DNA from 4 places in the Devosia sp. J20-27 genome. Region 1 is predicted to be linked to each of the others. Evidence: predicted binding sites of a transcription regulator. Region 1 holds the regulator's gene; each other region holds the start of a gene.
The links. The regulator PhoB, encoded in region 1, activates phosphate uptake and scavenging genes when phosphate is short. The targets are predictions, from matches to a motif close to TGTCATNNANCTGTCAT.
Positions count from the first base shown of each region.

Region 2: the regulator PhoB is predicted to act here: its motif matches at 3,433-3,449, upstream of AC0L4C_RS05510 (DUF2794 domain-containing protein).
Region 3: the regulator PhoB is predicted to act here: its motif matches at 2,618-2,634, upstream of AC0L4C_RS18755 (alpha-D-ribose 1-methylphosphonate 5-triphosphate diphosphatase).
Region 4: the regulator PhoB is predicted to act here: its motif matches at 2,122-2,138, upstream of AC0L4C_RS17465 (esterase-like activity of phytase family protein).

Region 1 is NZ_CM147875.1:256,023-260,367, forward strand. Features, by position in the region: gene AC0L4C_RS01175 (GNAT family N-acetyltransferase) at 233-742, opposite strand; gene AC0L4C_RS01180 (VOC family protein) at 863-1,234, shown strand; gene phoB (phosphate regulon transcriptional regulator PhoB) at 1,285-1,989, opposite strand; gene phoU (phosphate signaling complex protein PhoU) at 2,000-2,692, opposite strand; gene pstB (phosphate ABC transporter ATP-binding protein PstB) at 2,707-3,507, opposite strand; gene pstA (phosphate ABC transporter permease PstA) at 3,548-4,345, opposite strand, start outside.
Region 2 is NZ_CM147875.1:1,121,461-1,125,805, forward strand. Features, by position in the region: gene thpR (RNA 2',3'-cyclic phosphodiesterase) at 1-137, opposite strand, end outside; gene AC0L4C_RS05490 (Bax inhibitor-1/YccA family protein) at 436-1,173, shown strand; gene AC0L4C_RS05495 (GNAT family N-acetyltransferase) at 1,262-1,759, shown strand; gene AC0L4C_RS05500 (class I SAM-dependent methyltransferase) at 1,762-2,556, shown strand; gene AC0L4C_RS05505 (GNAT family N-acetyltransferase) at 2,566-3,015, opposite strand; gene AC0L4C_RS05510 (DUF2794 domain-containing protein) at 3,027-3,410, opposite strand; gene AC0L4C_RS05515 (DsbE family thiol:disulfide interchange protein) at 3,723-4,280, opposite strand; gene ccmD (heme exporter protein CcmD) at 4,277-4,345, opposite strand, start outside.
Region 3 is NZ_CM147875.1:3,782,694-3,787,038, reverse strand. Features, by position in the region: gene phnD (phosphonate ABC transporter substrate-binding protein) at 1-269, shown strand, start outside; gene phnE (phosphonate ABC transporter, permease protein PhnE) at 342-1,205, shown strand; gene phnE (phosphonate ABC transporter, permease protein PhnE) at 1,208-2,563, shown strand; gene AC0L4C_RS18755 (alpha-D-ribose 1-methylphosphonate 5-triphosphate diphosphatase) at 2,679-3,806, shown strand; gene hrpB (ATP-dependent helicase HrpB) at 3,999-4,345, opposite strand, start outside.
Region 4 is NZ_CM147875.1:3,519,922-3,524,266, forward strand. Features, by position in the region: gene AC0L4C_RS17465 (esterase-like activity of phytase family protein) at 1-2,058, opposite strand, end outside; gene AC0L4C_RS17470 (inositol monophosphatase family protein) at 2,168-3,001, opposite strand; gene AC0L4C_RS17475 (glycerophosphodiester phosphodiesterase) at 2,998-3,840, opposite strand; gene AC0L4C_RS17480 (ABC transporter ATP-binding protein) at 3,840-4,345, opposite strand, start outside.

The DNA of each region.
Region 1 (4,345 bases):
GTGGGCAGGAGACATCGATCTCCCGGTTTCCTTCTCCCCTTGCGGGAGAAGGTGGCGCGCAGTGCCGGATGAGGGGTGGGCAACATGTAGTGACGTCGCAGCTCCAGACGACGTGAGGAGCTGTGGCCTTGCCAGAACCCCTCATCCGCCCTTCGGGCACCTTCTCCCGCAAGGGGAGAAGGGAAGGAGGGGCTCATCGTGAGGGTGCAGGGTGTCGTGAGGGCGCCGTTTGTCAGGGCGTGCGGGTGAAGAGGGTGATGGGGGTGCCGGAGAGGCGGGTGGGGAGGGGAGCGCCGTAGCCGTGGGCCTGGGCGAGGCGGAGAGAGGCGAGGTTGGCGGGGTCGATGATGCAGACGCTCTTGGGGAAGCCGGCGGCGTCGAGCCAGGCGAGGGCGGCGGCGAGCGCTTCGGAGGCGTAGCCCCTGCCCCGGGCCCAGGGCGCCAGCACCCAGCCGGCCTCGGGGATGCCGTCAAAGGGCGGATCGGCCTCGCGGTGGAAATCGGCAAAGCCCAGTTCGCCGGCGAAAAGTCCGGAGCGGCGCTCGCGAATGGCCCAGTAGCCATAGCCCAGCAGCGGCCAGAGGCCGCGGTAGCGGAGCAGGCGCATCCAGCTCTCCTGCCGGGAACTGGGGCGGCCGCCCATGAAGCGCACGGTGTCGGTATCGCCCCACATGCCGGCCATGGGCTCGAAATCGTCGAGGCTGTGCAGATCGAGAACGAGGCGATCAGTTTCGAGGCGCATGTATGGAGCCCTGGTGGTTGGCCGTGCTGACGGGGTTGTTATCGCCACTCGGGCGTGAGTGGTCTAGCCTGCGGACCCAGAACGTCGCGGCAGCGGCGACAGCCAAAGGGAGGTCTCGCAATGGAACTGGGCGCATTTTCGGTCAGCCTGTCGGTCAAGGACATTGCGGCATCGCGGGCGTTCTACGAACAGCTGGGGTTCAGCGTCATGCATGGCGACGCCGAGCAGGGGTGGCTGATCATGAAGAGCGCCAGCGCGGTGATCGGACTGTTCCAGGGGATGTTCGAAAAGAACACGCTGACCTTCAACCCGGGCTGGGACGCCAATGGCGAGGAGAGCGAGCCGTTCACCGATGTGCGCGACATCCAGAAGCGGCTCAAGGCGGCGGGGATCAAGCTCGACAGCGAAGCCGACGAGGCGGGCCAGGGACCGGCGCATATCGTTCTGACCGACCCCGACGGCAACCCTGTGCTGATCGACCAGCACCGGTAGAGCGCAAGGGAAAACGCGGCCCGAGGGGCGACCGGTCGGCCCGCCGTCTCTCAGTTCATGGCGGCGAAGCGCTCGTCGAAGGCATAGCCGGCGCCGCGCACGGTGCGGATGGGATCGGCTTCGCTGGCGCGGCGGTTGATGGCCTTGCGCAGGCGGCCAACATGCACATCGACGGTGCGTTCATCGACATAGACGTCGTTGCCCCAGACGCCATCGAGCAGCTGCTCACGGGAATAGACGCGGCCGGGATGGCGCATCAGATATTCGAGCAGGCGGTATTCGGTGGGGCCGAGATGAACCTCGCGACCGGCGCGGCGGACGCGGTGGCTGGTGCGATCGAGTTCGAGATCGCCGGCCTTGAGGACGTTGGTCACCAGCTGCGGGCTGGAGCGGCGCAGCAGCGCCTGGATGCGGGCCTGCAGTTCGGGGATGGAGAAGGGCTTGACCACATAGTCGTCGGCCCCGGTGGCGAGGCCGCGGACGCGTTCCTCTTCCTCGCCGCGGGCGGTGATCATGATGATCGGGATGCGCGCCGTCTCTTCCTTGGAGCGCCAGCGGCGGCAGAGCTCGATGCCCGAGAGCCCGGGCAGCATCCAGTCGAGCAGGATGAGATCGGGCAGGCTTTCGCGCATCAGCTCGGCGGCTTCGTCGCCGCTGGCTGCGGAGGCAACGCGGAAACCTTCGGCCTCGAGGTTGTAGCGAACCATGAGGGCGAGATCGGCCTCGTCCTCGACGATCAGGATGGTGGGCGCCATGGTCCGCTCCTCAGCCCTGCTGACGCTCGTGCTCGTCGGCGCCGAGATGGCGGCCGGTCTCGAGGTAATAGGCCGCTTCGGCGACGTTGGTGGCATGGTCGCCGACGCGCTCGAGGCTCTTGGTGCAGAACAGCAGATGGGTGCACTGGGTGATGTTGCGCGGGTCTTCCATCATGTAGGTGAGGAGTTCGCGGAACAGTGAGGTGTGCATGGCGTCGACTTCGTCGTCGCGGTTGCAGACCTCGATGGCGGCCTGGGCGTTGCGGGCGGCATAGGCATCGAGCGCCGCCTTGAGCTGGCGGGCCACAAGATCGGCCATGTGGCGGACGCCGTTGTAGAACTTCGGCGCCAGGCCGAGGCTCTCGATCTGCAGGGCGCGCTTGGCCAGCTGCTTGGCCATGTCGCCGGTGCGCTCGAGATCGTTGGCGACCTGGATCGAGGTCACCACCATGCGCAGGTCGGCAGCCATGGGCTGGCGGCGGGCGATGATGGAGACCGCCATGTCGTTGATCTGCTGCTGCATCTCGTCGATGCGCTTGTCGTTCTGGCGGACCTGCCGGGCCTGCTCGTGGTCGAGACGGAGCAGCACGGTGACGGAGTCGGTGATGGCCTGTTCGACCATGCCGCCCATTTCGGAAATGGCGCTCTGCAGCGCGGTGAGTTCATCCTCGTAGGAGGAGACGATGTGCTCGTTCAGGGGCATTGTGGTGTCCTCCGTCAGCCGATGCGGCCGGTGATGTAGTCCTGGGTCTTCTTGTTCACCGGCTTGGTGAAGATGTCTTCGGTCTTGCCTTCCTCGATCAGCTTGCCGAGGTGGAAGAAGGCGGTCTTCTGGCTGACGCGCGCGGCCTGCTGCATGGAGTGCGTCACGATGATGATGGTGAACTTCTCGCGCAGTTCGTCGATCAGTTCCTCGATGACAGCGGTGGCGATCGGGTCGAGGGCCGAACAGGGCTCGTCCATGAGCAGCACTTCGGGCTGGGTGGCGATGGCGCGGGCGATGCAGAGACGCTGCTGCTGGCCACCCGACAGGCCCGTCCCCGGCTCCTGCAAGCGGTCCTTGACCTCGTCCCAGAGGCCGGCGCGGCGGATGGAGGAGATGACAATCTCGTCAAGATCGGCCTTGTTGTGGGCGAGGCCGTGAATCTTGGGGCCGTAGGAGACGTTCTCGTAGATCGACTTGGGGAACGGATTGGGCTTCTGGAACACCATGCCGACGCGGGCGCGCAGTTCGACCACGTCGATCGAGGGATTGTAGATGTCCTCGCCGTCGAGCGTGATCAGGCCGGTGACGCGGCAGCCCTCGATGGTGTCGTTCATGCGGTTGAGCGAGCGCAGGAAGGTGGACTTGCCGCAGCCCGAGGGACCGATCAGCGACGTCACCTGATGGCGGCCGATGACCAGATCGACATCGAACAGGGCCTGCTTGGCACCATAGAAGACGCTGACCTTCTCGCCGCGCATGGCCGGCGTCGTCTTGCTCAGGGGAGCAGTGGTGGACTCGGCGGCCTGGGACATGTTGTTCATCCAATCTTGCTCCAGAATAGGATTCTTGTGACTACCACTTACGCTCAAGGCGCTGGCGGAGGAAAATGGCGATGGCGTTCATGACCAGCAGGAAGCTGAGCAGCACGAGGATGCCGGCGGAGGTGCGGGAGACAAAGCCGCGCTCGGGGCTGTCGGCCCAGATGTAGATCTGCGTCGGCAGGGCAGTCGAGGCATCGAGCACGCCGCCCGGGGGGCTGGTGATGAAGGCGTTCATGCCCACCAGCAGCAGCGGCGCGGTTTCGCCCAGAGCCTGGGCGAGGCCGATGATGGTACCGGTGAGGATGCCCGGCAGGGCCAGTGGCAGCACGTGATGGAGGATCACCTGGTGACGCGAGGCACCCATGCCGAAGGCGGCCTCGCGGATGGAGGGCGGCACGGCCTTGAAGGCGTTCCGGGTGACGATGATGATGGTGGGCAGCGTCATCAGCGACAGCACCAGACCACCCACGATCGGCGCCGAGCGCGGCAGCCCGAAGATCTGGATGAACACGGCCAGGCCGAGCAGGCCGAAAACGATAGAGGGGACGGCGGCGAGATTGTTGATGTTGACCTCGATGAGGTCGGTCCAGCGATTGCGCGGCGCGAACTCCTCGAGATAGGCAGCGGCGGCAATGCCGACCGGGAAGCTGATCAGGAAGCAGACCATCAGGGCGTAGAACGAACCGACGATGGCGCCGGCGAGGCCGGCCATTTCAGGGAAGCGGCTGTCGGAATTGAAGATCAGGCCCCAGTTGAACGGGGTGGAGATCCGACCCTGCTCGGCCAGCGCATCGAACCAGGCAATCTGCTGATCGGAAATGCGCCGGTT
Region 2 (4,345 bases), 870 kb from region 1:
ACATCGCCGATAAAGCGCAGCGTGATGTGATAGTTTTCGGGATCGATCCAGCGGGCGCCCTGCAGGCCGCCGCGCTTGAGCGAGAGCATGAACCCCACCTGGGATGGGATTTCGATACCGGTAAAGAGTCTGGGCAAGATCCGACCCTCCTCTCATGTCGCGTTTTTCAACGCGATTCGTGACACCCGCACGACGACCGTAAACCGCATCCGATCTGCGCCGCAATGGCGCCTGATCGGGCTTTGCACGGGCAAGCCCGCCGCCAGTGCGGGCAATGAATCGGAAAACCCCGCTAACCCCCTCGCTCACTGCGACATTACGCTTGCGTTAGGTCCGCCGCTTTCCCTTGTATTGTTGGCAGGACGCGCCATATTGTGAGCCAACGCGTTGCATGCCGTGGGCATGGCGCCTTGTGTTGCCAGGAAGGGGATCTAAATGGCTGAATTCGACCGACCGACTATCGCCGCCGCGCGGGCCGGAAGCGCCGCGGCCATCGATGAGGGCCTTCGCAGCTATATGCTCAAGGTCTACAACTACATGGGCATCGGCTTGGTGGTGACCGGGCTGGTGGCCTGGTTTGCCAATCAGGCTGCCGTCACCGACGGGCAGCTGACCGCATGGGGCGAACTGCTCTATACCAGCCCGCTGATGTGGGTGATTGCGCTGTCGCCGCTGGCCTTCGTTCTGGTGCTGAGCTTTGGCATCAACAAGCTGAGCGTGACTGCCGCGCAGGGTGTGTTCTGGGCCTTCGCGGCCGTCATGGGCCTGTCGCTGTCGTCGATCTTCATGGTCTACACCGATGCCTCGATCGCCAAGGTGTTCTTCATCACCGCCGCGACCTTCGGCACGATGAGCCTTTACGGCTACACGACCAAGCGTGACCTGACCTCGATCGGCAACTTCCTGATCATGGGCCTGATCGGCCTGATCATCGCCTCGGTGGTCAACATCTTCCTCGCATCCTCGATGCTGGAATTTGCCATCTCCGCCGTCGGCGTGCTGATCTTTGTCGGCCTTACCGCCTATGACACGCAGAAGATCAAGGAAAGCTATGACGAGCGTCATGGCGCCGAGATCCTGGCCAAGGGCGCCATCATGGGCGCGCTGAACCTCTATCTCGACTTCATCAACCTGTTCATGATGCTGCTCCGGCTGTTCGGCAACCGCGAGTAATCAATAGCTGCAATCAGCAAGTCTGATTGGACGTCTGGCGGGGCTGCGATCTAGATAGGTCGCAGCCCTTTGCTTTGCCCGGTGCCACATGAGTGATCTGATTATCCGTCCCTTCGAATGGCGTGACGTGCCGGCGATAACCGCAATCTACCGGCACTATGTCGACGAGACGGTGATCACCTTCGAAACCGAGGCGCCGAGCGAGGCGACCATGGCCGAGCGCTTCGGCAAGCTGGTCGATCTCGGCCATCCGCTGATCATCGGCGAGGTGGACGGCACGACCATCGGCTACGCCTATGCCTCGTTCTACCGCCCCCGCGCCGCCTACCGTTTCACCTGCGAGGACTCGATCTATCTGGCGCCCGATGCCATCGGGCAGGGGATCGGCGGCAAGCTGCTGGCCAACCTGCTGGTGGCCAGCAAGACCGCCGGATTCACGCAGATGCTGGCGGTCATTACCGGGGAGCGCGCCAACTCGATCCGCCTGCATGAAAAGATGGGCTTTCGCAAGGTCGGCCACTATGATGCGGTCGGCTTCAAGTTCGACCGCTGGCTCGACGTCGTGCATCTGCAAAAGGCGCTCTGATCATGTCCGTGCTCTCCGCAGGCCTCTCCACGCAATACAGCACCAGTGAGAAGCTTGCGGCCCGAGCCAGGCTGCACCGGGATTTCACAGTCGCCGATGGCGGCTGGTTCGAGTGGGTGGCCGCCCGGCTCGACCTCGGCGAGGGCAGCAAGGTGCTCGATATCGGCTGCGGCCCGGGCTGGTTCTGGGCCACCGTCGCTGCCGCGCTGCCGGAAAAGGTCGCGCTGACGCTGGCCGACAGTTCAGCCGGCATGGTCAAGGAAGCCAGCGAACGCTGCGCCGCTCTGCGCAGCTGGCAGGTCACCGGCGTCGAGGCCGATGCGGTCAAGCTGCCCTTCGGCGACGCCAGCTTCGACACGGTCGTTGCCATGCACATGCTCTATCACGTGCCCGATCCGGCGGTGGCAATCGCCGAGTTTCACCGGGTGCTGAAGCCCGGCGGCCGGCTGGTCGTCACCACCAATGGCGCCGGCAATACGCGCGAACTCTACGCCCTCACCACGGCCTTCGGCGCGGACGGCAAGGAGCCGGTCGCCGCCGCCTTCGGCTACGCGCAGGCGATGGACCTGCTCGGGGCGCAGTTCGACGCCGTCGAACAGCACGAGCACCCCGCCAGCCTGCGCATCACCGACCCCGAAGTGGTCTACATGGCCCTGACCTCCTACCCGCCGGGCGACGGCGCCTCGGAAAGCCAGCTCGCTGCCTTCCGCACGGCCATCGACGCGGCTTTCAGCGCGGGCAACGGCGTGCTGGAGACGAAGAAGGAGATGGCGGTCTTCGTGGCCCGTAAGCGGTAGGGTGGCAGGCTACAACGCCTTGCTCATTGGGTAGCTCGCAACCGTTCCTTCCAGCTGCGCGGGACCGGTGTCCGTCCAGCCCCTCGATAGATAGAAGCGATGCGCTGTCGAGGTACTGGTCAGCAGGCCAAGGGTTGTGCCGCGGGCGCGCATGGCGTCCTCGAGTGCCGCCAGCATGAGCGTGCTGACGCCAGCGAACCGATGGGTCGGATCCACATAGTTGGGACCGATCTCGCTTGCACTGTTCAGGCAACCGACGGCGACTATCCCACCGGCCGCTTCAGCCAACAGCACATGCTTTTGCGGATCCGCGATCCAAACGGAGATCGACTCCGGCGATTTGTTTCGGGTCCAGGCGGCAATGACGGCCGGATCGTTCCGATGATCGGCGGCGCACAATTGTGTAATCGAAGCGACGATAACCCGGCTCATCGCCAGTGCATCTGCGGCCTCGGCCATGCGGACCGTGATCACTTCACCACTGCCAGCTCCAGCACGCGCAGTACGTTGGCCAGTTCGTGGCCGCGCTTGAGCACGCGGCCTTCCTGGCTGGTGACCATGTACTGGCCCTGCTTGTTGCGCAGTTTGGGGATTTTTTCGACGACAAAGAACGGCCGCTCCGAGCTGCGCTTGTAGATCGAGAACACCGCCCGGTCGCGCAGGAAGTCCATGGCATAGTCGCGCCAGTCGCCGCTGGCGACCTTACGGCCATAGAGATTGAGGATGGCGTTGAGTTCGGCCCGGTCAAAGCTGACAAAGAGCGGCACACGTGAGGGGCCGCCCGGTTGGGCCGGTGCGGCAGGCGTGAAATCCAGGAGCTCGCCTGAACCACGCTGCGATGGTTTTTCCGCCATATGGCTCGTCCCGTTACAGGAGTGTCATGATTGCGGCATTTGCCCGCCATGGCAAGGCGGGTGGCCGGCTTTGCAGTATTGGCCGCAAAAAGACGAAGTCGTGCGCAGCAGATTCCGCAATCTGGTCACAATCCGTCCCTCGTTGCGCCAGAATGCACGCGTAAAAGTTCAGCATTGCCTCCAGCGGCTGGCAAGCGGGCTGACCGAGCCCCCAAACCATGATGCCCGAGTGTCAGCCGCCCTTTTCATGCACAGTCGTTCTAGCGCCTGCCTGTCCCCCACAGGCGGGCGTTTTTCTTTTGCGGCATCCGGTCAGGGTGCCGGCTTGTCCGCTTGGCCGGATCTGGCCTGTTCGACAGCGGCAATCACCTCGGGCAGCGATCCGGCGTCGATCGGGCCGACATGCTTGTAGGTGATGATGCCGTCCGGGTTGACCACGAAGGTTTCCGGCACGCCATACACGCCCCAGTCGATGGAGATCCGGCCTGCGCTGTCGGCACCGACGGCGTCATAGGGATTGCCGAGTTCGCGAAGGAATGCGGCGGCGTTTTCCGGCGCGTCCTTCTGGTTGATGCCCAGCATCTGCACGCCTGTCTGCTCGGCCAGTGCCTCGAGGAACGGATGTTCGGCGCGGCACGGCACGCACCAGCTGGCAAAGACGTTGACGACGCTGACCTGGCCCTTGAGCCGCGCATCGTCGAGGCCGTGCAGTCCGGTCTCGACGACGGCCGGAAGGGTGATGCCCGGCGCCGGCTTGTCCAGCAGCACCGAGCGGATCAGCGACGGGTCGCGGTTCATGTTGAGGGCAAAGATGGCGACCAGCGCCACGAGGATGGCGAGCGGGCTCAGCAGGAGCAGGATACGGGTCACGCGGCGGTCTCGTCCGAACGGCGGCGGATGCCCGCGGCCTCCAGGCGCCTGAGCTGCGCTGCTAC
Region 3 (4,345 bases), 430 kb from region 1:
TGCGCAAGGCCGTGGACTCGGGCCTGGTCGACATGAACGACCTGGTGGAAATCTGGAAGTCCAAGCCGATCCCGGAAGGCCCCATCGTGCTGCGCCGCGCACTGCCCGACGACGTCAAGACCAAGATGGTCGAGTTCCTGTCCGGCCTGCATGCCAAGGACAAGCAGTGCGCCTACAACATGGCCGCTGGCGACACGGCCGGTTTCGCGCCGATCACCCATGACGCCTACCAGACCATGATCGACCTGCGCCTGTCGCAGGAGAACTAAGGTCGGCTCAAACGAGCCAGGGCCGGGCACCGTGATGGTGCCCGGCCATTATTTGTACGGGGCCGACACACAATGTCCGAAACCTCCGCCAGCCTGCCGCGTCCACCCGGTATCCGCGGCAGCTATGTCGAAGACCTGCAGCGCCGGCGGCTCTATTCGGGTCTGCTGGTGGCGATCTTCGCGCTGCTGCTTGTCTCCGGCTTCATGCTGGCCGACGAGCGCAATGCCGGTGGTTTCTGGGACGGCCTGCCCAGGCTTTTCGATTTTCCCACCGAGCTGATCGCCGAGGCGTTCGAGAAATCGGCCAACCTGCCCGGCCACCTGGTCAAGTATTTCCCCTCGCTGGTCGAGACCATCAATATCGCCGCCGCCTCGACCCTGGTTGGCGGGCTGCTGGCGGTACTGATCTCGTTGCTGGCGACGCGCGGCCTGGCCCGCTGGCCGTTGCTGATCCCGGTGTTCCGCCGGATCATGGATATCAGCCGCGCCGTGCCCGAGGTGGTGGTGGCGCTGGTGCTGATCTTTGTGCTGGGTGGCGGGCCGGTTGCGGCCATGATTGCCATTGCCTTTCACACCACCGGTGCGCTGGGCAAGCTCTTCTCCGAGGTCAACGAGAATGCCGATCTCCGGCCCGTTGAGGGCCTGGCATCGGTCGGTTCGACCTGGCTGCAGCGCATGTGGTTTGCCGTGGTGCCACAAGTGGCGCCGAACTTTCTCAGCTACGCGCTGCTGCGCTTCGAGATCAATATCCGCGCCTCCGCCATCCTCGGCTTCGTCGGCTCGGGCGGCATCGGCTACGACCTGCGCAATGCCCTGAGCTGGGGCAAGGGCCGCTATGACGAAGTCGCCGCCATCTTCCTGCTGCTGCTGGTCACCATCATCGTCGTCGACCAGCTCTCGAGCCTTTACCGCAATCGCCTTGTGCGGGGGAACTGAGCATGACCGCTGCACAGAGCACTGCGACCGAAACCGTCTTCGACCTGCGCGCCGCCGCCGTCAGCCATTTTGGCCGCAAGCGCCTCGTCAGCATCGGCATCCCGCTGCTGATCCTCGCCTATCTCGGCTACATCTTCATCAGCTTCGACATTGCCGGCATTGCCGAGCGGGCGCGGCCGGAGAATGCCCGCATCCTGCTGGCCGATGCCTACAGCTTCAAGACCCATGTCACCCGCGACAACCGCTCGGGTGAGATCAGTGTCGCCATCGAAGGCGAGAACAAGGGCAGCTATGCCCAGGGCGTGGCCCCCGACTGGGTGACGCTCTACGGCACCGATGCCGATGTTGCGCTGGAGGACGGCACCAAGGTGCAGTTCCGCGGCGAGACGGTAACCGTCGACGCTCCTCACTACGGGCTGGTGACCATTGCCGCCGTCGATGGCGCCATCAAGCTGACGCTGCCGAGCGCCGGGACGCCCGACTGGATCAGCGCCTCGAACACCCGTGTCTCGCTGGTCATGCCGTCGGGCCGCGTGCAGGTGACGCGCTCGAAATCGGAAGTGTTCCGCTACGAGACCGGCTGGGAGCTGTTCTTTTTCACTCTCGACAGCCCGTTCTACGGCAAGAGCTTCGGCGAACTTGTCGCGCTCGCCGTATCCGGCAATGAACTGGTGGCCGGGCAGCCCAACATCGTCGCCATGGCCAGCGAGTTCTGGAACAACCGCATGTGGCGGCATGGCGATGTCGCGTGGGCCTTGTTCGAAACGGTGCTCATGGCTTTTCTCGGCACGTTCGGTGCGGGTCTCGTCGCCCTGCCGCTGGCCTTCTTTGCCGCGTCGAACTTCTCGCCGGCGCGAACCTTGCGCTTCGCCCTGCGGCGCGTCTTCGACGTGCTGCGCGGCGTCGACGGCCTCATCTGGACCATCATCCTGTCGCGCGCCTTCGGTCCGGGACCGCTGACCGGGGCGCTGGCTATCCTGCTCACCGACACCGGTACCTTCGGCAAGCTGTTCTCCGAGGCGCTGGAAAATGTCGACGACAAGCAGATCGAGGGCGTCCGCTCGACCGGCGCCAATGCCCTGCAGCGGCACCGCTTCGGCGTCATGCCGCAGATCGTGCCGGTGCTGCTCAGCCAGTTGCTCTACTACTTCGAGTCCAATACCCGGTCGGCAACGGTGATCGGCGCCATCGTCGGCGGTGGTATCGGGCTGCTGCTGACCCAGGCCATTGCCACGCAGAAAGACTGGGAAGAGGTGACCTACTACATCATTCTCATCGTGCTGATGGTCATGGCCATGGACGCCCTGTCGGGCTGGGCCCGCCGCAAGCTGATCAAGGGCGACGAGGCGCGTCACTGACGAACCGGTCAGGGCGGCGCTCGGGCCTGATCGGCACGTTGCACTGGCCAGGCGCGTCGTCTTCCTGTCACAGAGTGCCGCTAGAGCCCCGAACCCGCATCTGGAGATTTCACACTTGGCTGCCGAACAGGTCCTGAGCAACGCCCGCATTGTCCTTGCCGATCGCATCCTTGAGGGCCACCTCGTGCTGCGCGACGGGCTGATCGCCGAGATCGGCGACGGCAGGGCCACCGGCGAGGACCTCGAGGGCGATTTTCTGCTGCCCGGTCTGGTCGAGCTGCACACCGACCATATGGAGGGCCACTACGCGCCGCGCCCCGGCGTGCGCTGGAACGCGCTGGCCTCGGTGCAGGCCCATGACTCCCAGGTCGCCGCCTCGGGCATCACCACCGTGCTCGATGCGCTGCGCGTCGGCCTCAATACCGATGACGGCATGACGGCGGAGGATTTCCGGACGCTGGGCGAAGCCATCCACCTGGGCATGAATTCCGGGCGGCTGCGGGCCGAGCATCACATCCACCTGCGTTGCGAGGTGGCAGCGCCGAACTGCCTCGAAAGCTTCCTGCCGTTCGAGGGCGACAGCCGGGTGCGGCTGATCTCGCTGATGGATCACTCTCCCGGCCAGCGCCAGTTCGCCTCGATGGACGCCTACCGGAACTACTACCAGAAGAAGAAACGCCTGTCGGATGCCGAGTTCGAGCTGTTCGCCGAAACGCGCACCCGCGAGTCGGCGGAGTTCGCGGCGCCCAACCGAGATGTCATCTCCCGCCGTGCCGCCGAACTGGGCATCGTGCTGGCCAGCCACGACGACGCCACGGTCGAGCAGGTCGCCGACGCCCGCGCCCTCGGCATCCGCATTGCCGAATTTCCCACCAGCCTCGAAGCGGCCCGCGCCTCGCGTGACGGCAACATGGCGATCCTGATGGGCGCCCCCAATGTGGTACGCGGCGGCTCGCATTCAGGCAATGTCTCGGCTCGCGAACTGGCAGCCGAGGGGCTGCTCGACATCCTCTCGTCCGACTATGTGCCGTTCAGTCTGATGCAGGCGATCTTCGCCTTCGACGACATCATCGAGCTGCCCGCCGCCGTCGCCATGGTGACGCGCCACCCCGCCGAAGCCGCCGGCTTCACCGACCGCGGCGTCATCGCCGCCGGCAAGCGCGCCGACCTGGTGCGGGTCAATGCCGAACTCGGCCTGCCGATGGTGCGGACGGTGTGGCGCGAGGGGCTGCGGGTCATCTAGAGGCCGTCCCCCTCTCTTGCCGCGACGAAGGCCCTCGCGGGCCCAAGTCTCGCTTTCTCTCCCTCAAGGGGGGAGAGGTCCCGACTGAGAGATATCGGCTTTCGAACCCTCTCTCCCCTTGCGGGAGAGACGCGAGACTTGCGAACGCAGTGAGTTCGTCGCAGCAGAGAGGGGAGACTTGCCCCCAAACACTCACGTCCCGCGGGGTTTGGCGCGGCTGGTGGCGGCCGATCGCGCCGGGTCGTCGGGCCAGAAGTGCCGGGGATAGCGACCGCGCAGGTCCTTGGCGACGTCCGTCCAGCTGCCGGCCCAGAAACCGGGCAGGTCGCGCGTCGTCTGGATCGGGCGATGGGCCGGCGACAGCAGCACCAGCAGCAGCGGGATCTTGCCGCCGCCCACTGCCGGGTGTGCCTTGAGCCCGAACAGCTCCTGCACCCGCACTTCCAGCGCGGGACCGTTTTCGGCGGCGTAGTCGATCGGCAGGTGCGAGCCGGACGGCGCATGGAAATGGCTGGGCAGCAGTTTTTCGATCTCGGCCC
Region 4 (4,345 bases), 690 kb from region 1:
TTCGATCTTGTCGACGACGTAGCCGTTGTTAGCGGCGAGGTCGGGGACGAGGTCGCGCACTTCCTGCTTGGTCACGACCTGCAGTTCGGTGCCGATCTCGGCGCCGACCAGTTCGGCGACCGGGACGCGATAGACCTTCTTGAGCCTGGCCTTGCCGGCGATCTGGTTGTCACGCTCGACGATGTAGACGAAATCGCCGTGCGCAGTGATTTCCGAGAGACCGACCCAGGCGCCCTTGTCAGCAGCCTCGAGCGGGTAGTGCACGGCGCTCCAGGTCTTGTCCTTGGTGTTGTAGCCGAGGAGCTTGACGAGGCCCCTGGGGTCGTCCTTCCACTCGCGCTGGATGGCCACCCAGAGGGTGTCGCCGACCATGGTGACGCCTTCCGCGCCGAAACGGATTTCGCTGGGCAGCAAGGCCTCGGGGAAGGCCACTTCCGCAACGATCTTGCCATTACCATCGACATGGTAGAGGGCATGCGGGATCAGGCGGTCGCTGCGGCCTTCGGACGCCAGCCAGAAGCCACCCTTGCCGTCGAGGGTGATGCCCTCGAGGTCGAGCTTCTGGGCAGTGTCGCCGCCGCGGGTGACAACGGTGCGCTTGACGATGCGGGCCGGTTTGGCGGTGGCGTCGATCTGGTAGATCGAGGGCTGGTTGCCAAGGAAGCTGTCGCTGACGGCATAGAGCATGCCGGGGGTTTCAGCATCGGCAACGGCGCCGGAGATGGCGGCCCAGCCGATCGGGTGTCCGTCGGCATCGTCGCCGGAGACGAGCTGCGGATAGGCCGTTTCGCCTTCGCCGCGCTGGTAGATCATGACGTGCGAACCGCCGAGGCCGTCTTCGCGCAGATCGACTTCATTGGCGGTGGCCAGCAGATTGCGCGACGGAATGGCGACCACGCCTTCGGGCGAAATGCCGGACGGCAGCGACTGCAGGTATTCCGGATCGGCCCCGGTGTCCTTGTAGACGGCGATCAGCGAGGAGCGCTCTTCGGCGATGAAAAACAGCTTGTCGTCGCCGTAGGTGGCAGCTTCCACGCCCTCGGGCTCGACGCCCTTCTTGTTGCGCAGGTCGGGATAGTGACCCATGCGGACCGCTTCCATCTCGAGGCTCGGACCGCTTTCGTAGAGTTCGGTGCCGTCCTTGCTGAAGATGGTGAAGCCGCGTGCGCCGCCATTCCAGTCGCCTTCGTTGGCAACGAACAGGCGGTCATTGTCGAGCCACTTGAGGCCATCGGGCTCGCGCGGGACGTCCTTGATGGTGCCGGTGAAGTTGAAGGCACCATCCTTTTTGGTGTCGACGCCTTCCAGGGTCACCGAGCCGGCGGAGAAATGATGGATCACCGTGCCGGTCTTGCCGTCGACGATGACGATCTCGTTGTTTTCCTGCATGGTGAAGGCGACTTCGTCGAGCTCGTTGATGCCGACGAATTCGGGCTCGGGATCATCACCGCCGACAGCGGCGAGGCCGGTGACGTCAACCTTCCTGAGGCTGGCAGCATCGAGCTTGCCATCGGCAATGCCGAGCAGCACGAGGTAACCGGCGGGAGCCTGCGGCAGGCCGCCGTCACCCAGGTCCTCGTCGCGCTCGTTCTCGATGGCGATGGCGAGCAGCGTCCCGGCCTTGTTGCGGGCGATGGAGTCGGGCTGGCCGCCCAGGTCAATGGTCTGCTCGATGGCCTTGCTGGCCAGATCGATGACGACGAGCTGGCCGCCGACGTCGACATAGTCCTTGCTGGTGTTGAGCGCCGCGTAGACCTTGTCGCTGACGATGATCACCGAAGTGGGTTCACCCTCGAGCGCGACGTAGCCGCCGGCCTTAGGGGCGGCAGGATCGGTGATGTCGACAAAGCCGATGCCGCCACCGGGGCTGTCGGAATAGACGAGCGTCATGCCGTCGTCGGAGGCGGCGATGATTTCGGAGGAGGACGACCCTTCTGCGCGGTTGAGCTCGACGGGGAAACTCGCGATGCGGTTGAAGACCGGCGCAGCGAGCGCGGTTGTGGCAGTCGCCATCATGAGGCCTGCCGCGAGGACAGCCAGTACACCCTGACGCTTCATCATATTCTCCCAATTCCCAAATGCAGTGATGCGCACCGCTTAGAAGAGGGAGAAAAAGGTCAGGTGACGGTTGGGTGACGAGTTTGTGACAGCGCCCGGTTTTGCAGCGTCAGGCGTAAGTCGCGCCGCTGGCCGGATTCTTGGGCGGGACGTCCTTGAGCTTGTCGAGCAGGAAGGCGTGCGTTGCCGCATTGGCGACCAGCAGGCAACCGGTGCGCTCGTAGAATTCGGGGCCGCGGCCCCACCAGTCGGTGACGATGCCGCCGGCTTCCTGCACCATGAGGATGGCCGAGGCGGTGTCGGTGAAGCCGGTTTCCTCGTAGTAGCCGGTGAGGCGGCCCATGGCGACATAGGCGCAGGAGTTGGCGGCGCTGCCGACGATGCGGACGGCGCCGATGGGGGCGCGGATGGCGTCGAGCCGTTCATAGGATCCCGGATAGAGCGAGAGGTTCGGCGTGGGCAGGCCGGTGCCGACGCACATGGTGGCGATTTCGGTCTGCTGGCTGACGCGCAGCCGTTCGCCGTTCATGAAGGCGCCCTGCCCCTTGATGACGGTGAACATCTCGTCGGCGGGCGGATTATAGAGAATGCCGAGCACCGTCTCGTTGCCGCGCCGCAACGCGATGGAGATGGTGTAGTGCATGCCGTTGAGGAAATTGGTGGTCCCGTCGATCGGGTCGACCAGCCAGCGGAAGTCGCTGTCGGCATTGTCCACGGGAGCGAACTCCTCGCCGGTGAAGCTCCAGCCGGGATAGCGCTCGAAGAGGTGCTTGCGGATCAGCAGCTCGCTCTCCTTGTCGGCGTCGGAGACGAAATCGGCCGGGCCCTTGATGCCGATCTCGATGTCGCGGAACTTTTCGAAGTAGCGCAGGGTCAGCGCACCGGCATCGCGGGCGAGCTGTTCGATGTCGGCGAGGATAGCCTCGTAGTTCAGGTCGGTCACAAACGCGACTCCAGTGCTGCGGCGAGCCCCTCGGGATCGTCGGTGGTGACCTGATCGACCTTTAGGGCAAGCAGGCGTTCGACGGCAGCAGTCGAGGCCTCGTCAACCGTGTTGATCGTCCAGGCGTCGATGCGCTTGCCGGCGGCGTGGAAGGCCGCAACGATGTCAAAGCCATCGTCGGCAAACCAGAGAATGATTTCCCAGTAGAGGTAGATGAACTCCGAGTCAGGCGAGGCCGCGAGAGCGTCCTCGACGAACGCGGCATGCGTGCCATCGAGGCGGGCGATGTTCACTCGTTCCTCGTCGCTGGGATCGTAGCCGCCACGCATGGCGGGCACGGCGCGGCGCAGCAGATCGACGGCTTCGGCGTCTCCTGAGGAGACGATGACATTGGCGGCGACCGGGGTCACGGCGCGGGCGAAGTTCGCGATCGTTTGCGCGTCGAGGGCGGCGGCATCTTCCTTGTAGTCGAGCTGCAGCAGCGCATCGGGATGCACTGTGCCGCTGGCCATGAGGGCGCAGAGGTCCTCGAGCAGCATGACCTTGTCGGGGATCGGAGCACCGTCGTTGCCACGCAAATGGAGCTGCCGGATGTCGGCATCGCGCGCTGCGACGACGGCGCCGGTGCCGGTGGTCTCGCGATCGAGCGTCATATTGTGCAGCACGGCAAAGCCGCGGTCGGCGGTGACAACGAGATCGACTTCGGTCGAGGCGCCCATGGCCATGGCTTCGAGAATGCGCTGGCCGGTGAAGACCGGGTCGGCGGCGCGACGGCGGCCACGGTGCCACTTGAACCAGGTGGTGTGGCCGTCGCGAGTGATGGAGACGGGGTTTTGCATCAGGTGCGGAAGATCACGGAGTTGTCGCGATAGGCGGATATGGCGCGAGGCTTGAGGTCGACCGACTGGTCGGCAGCGAAGGCCTTGGCGTCGCTGGTCATCGACTTGATACGGGTGCCGTCGGGCAGGTCGATATCGACGAGGCCGTGGGTGCCGTAGTCGGTGACGCGATGGACGACGCCCTGCTTGCCAGGAACAAGGTCGAGGGCTTCGGGGCGCATGGCGAGCGTGGCCGGTCCGTCGGGCACGGCCAGTGGTACCGAAAAGCTCGAATGGCTGAAGATGCCGTTGGCGACGGTGCCGTCGAGGAGGTTCATGGTGCCGATGAAGCCGGCGACGAAGGGCGTTGCCGGCTCGCGATAGACGATGTCGGGGCGCGCGACCTGCTCAACACGGCCGTCGCGCATGACGACGATGCGGTCGGCGAGGGCCAGGGCCTCGTCCTGACCGTGCGTGACGAAGAGCGTGGTGATCTTGAGGCGCTGCTGGATGTCGCGGACTTCCT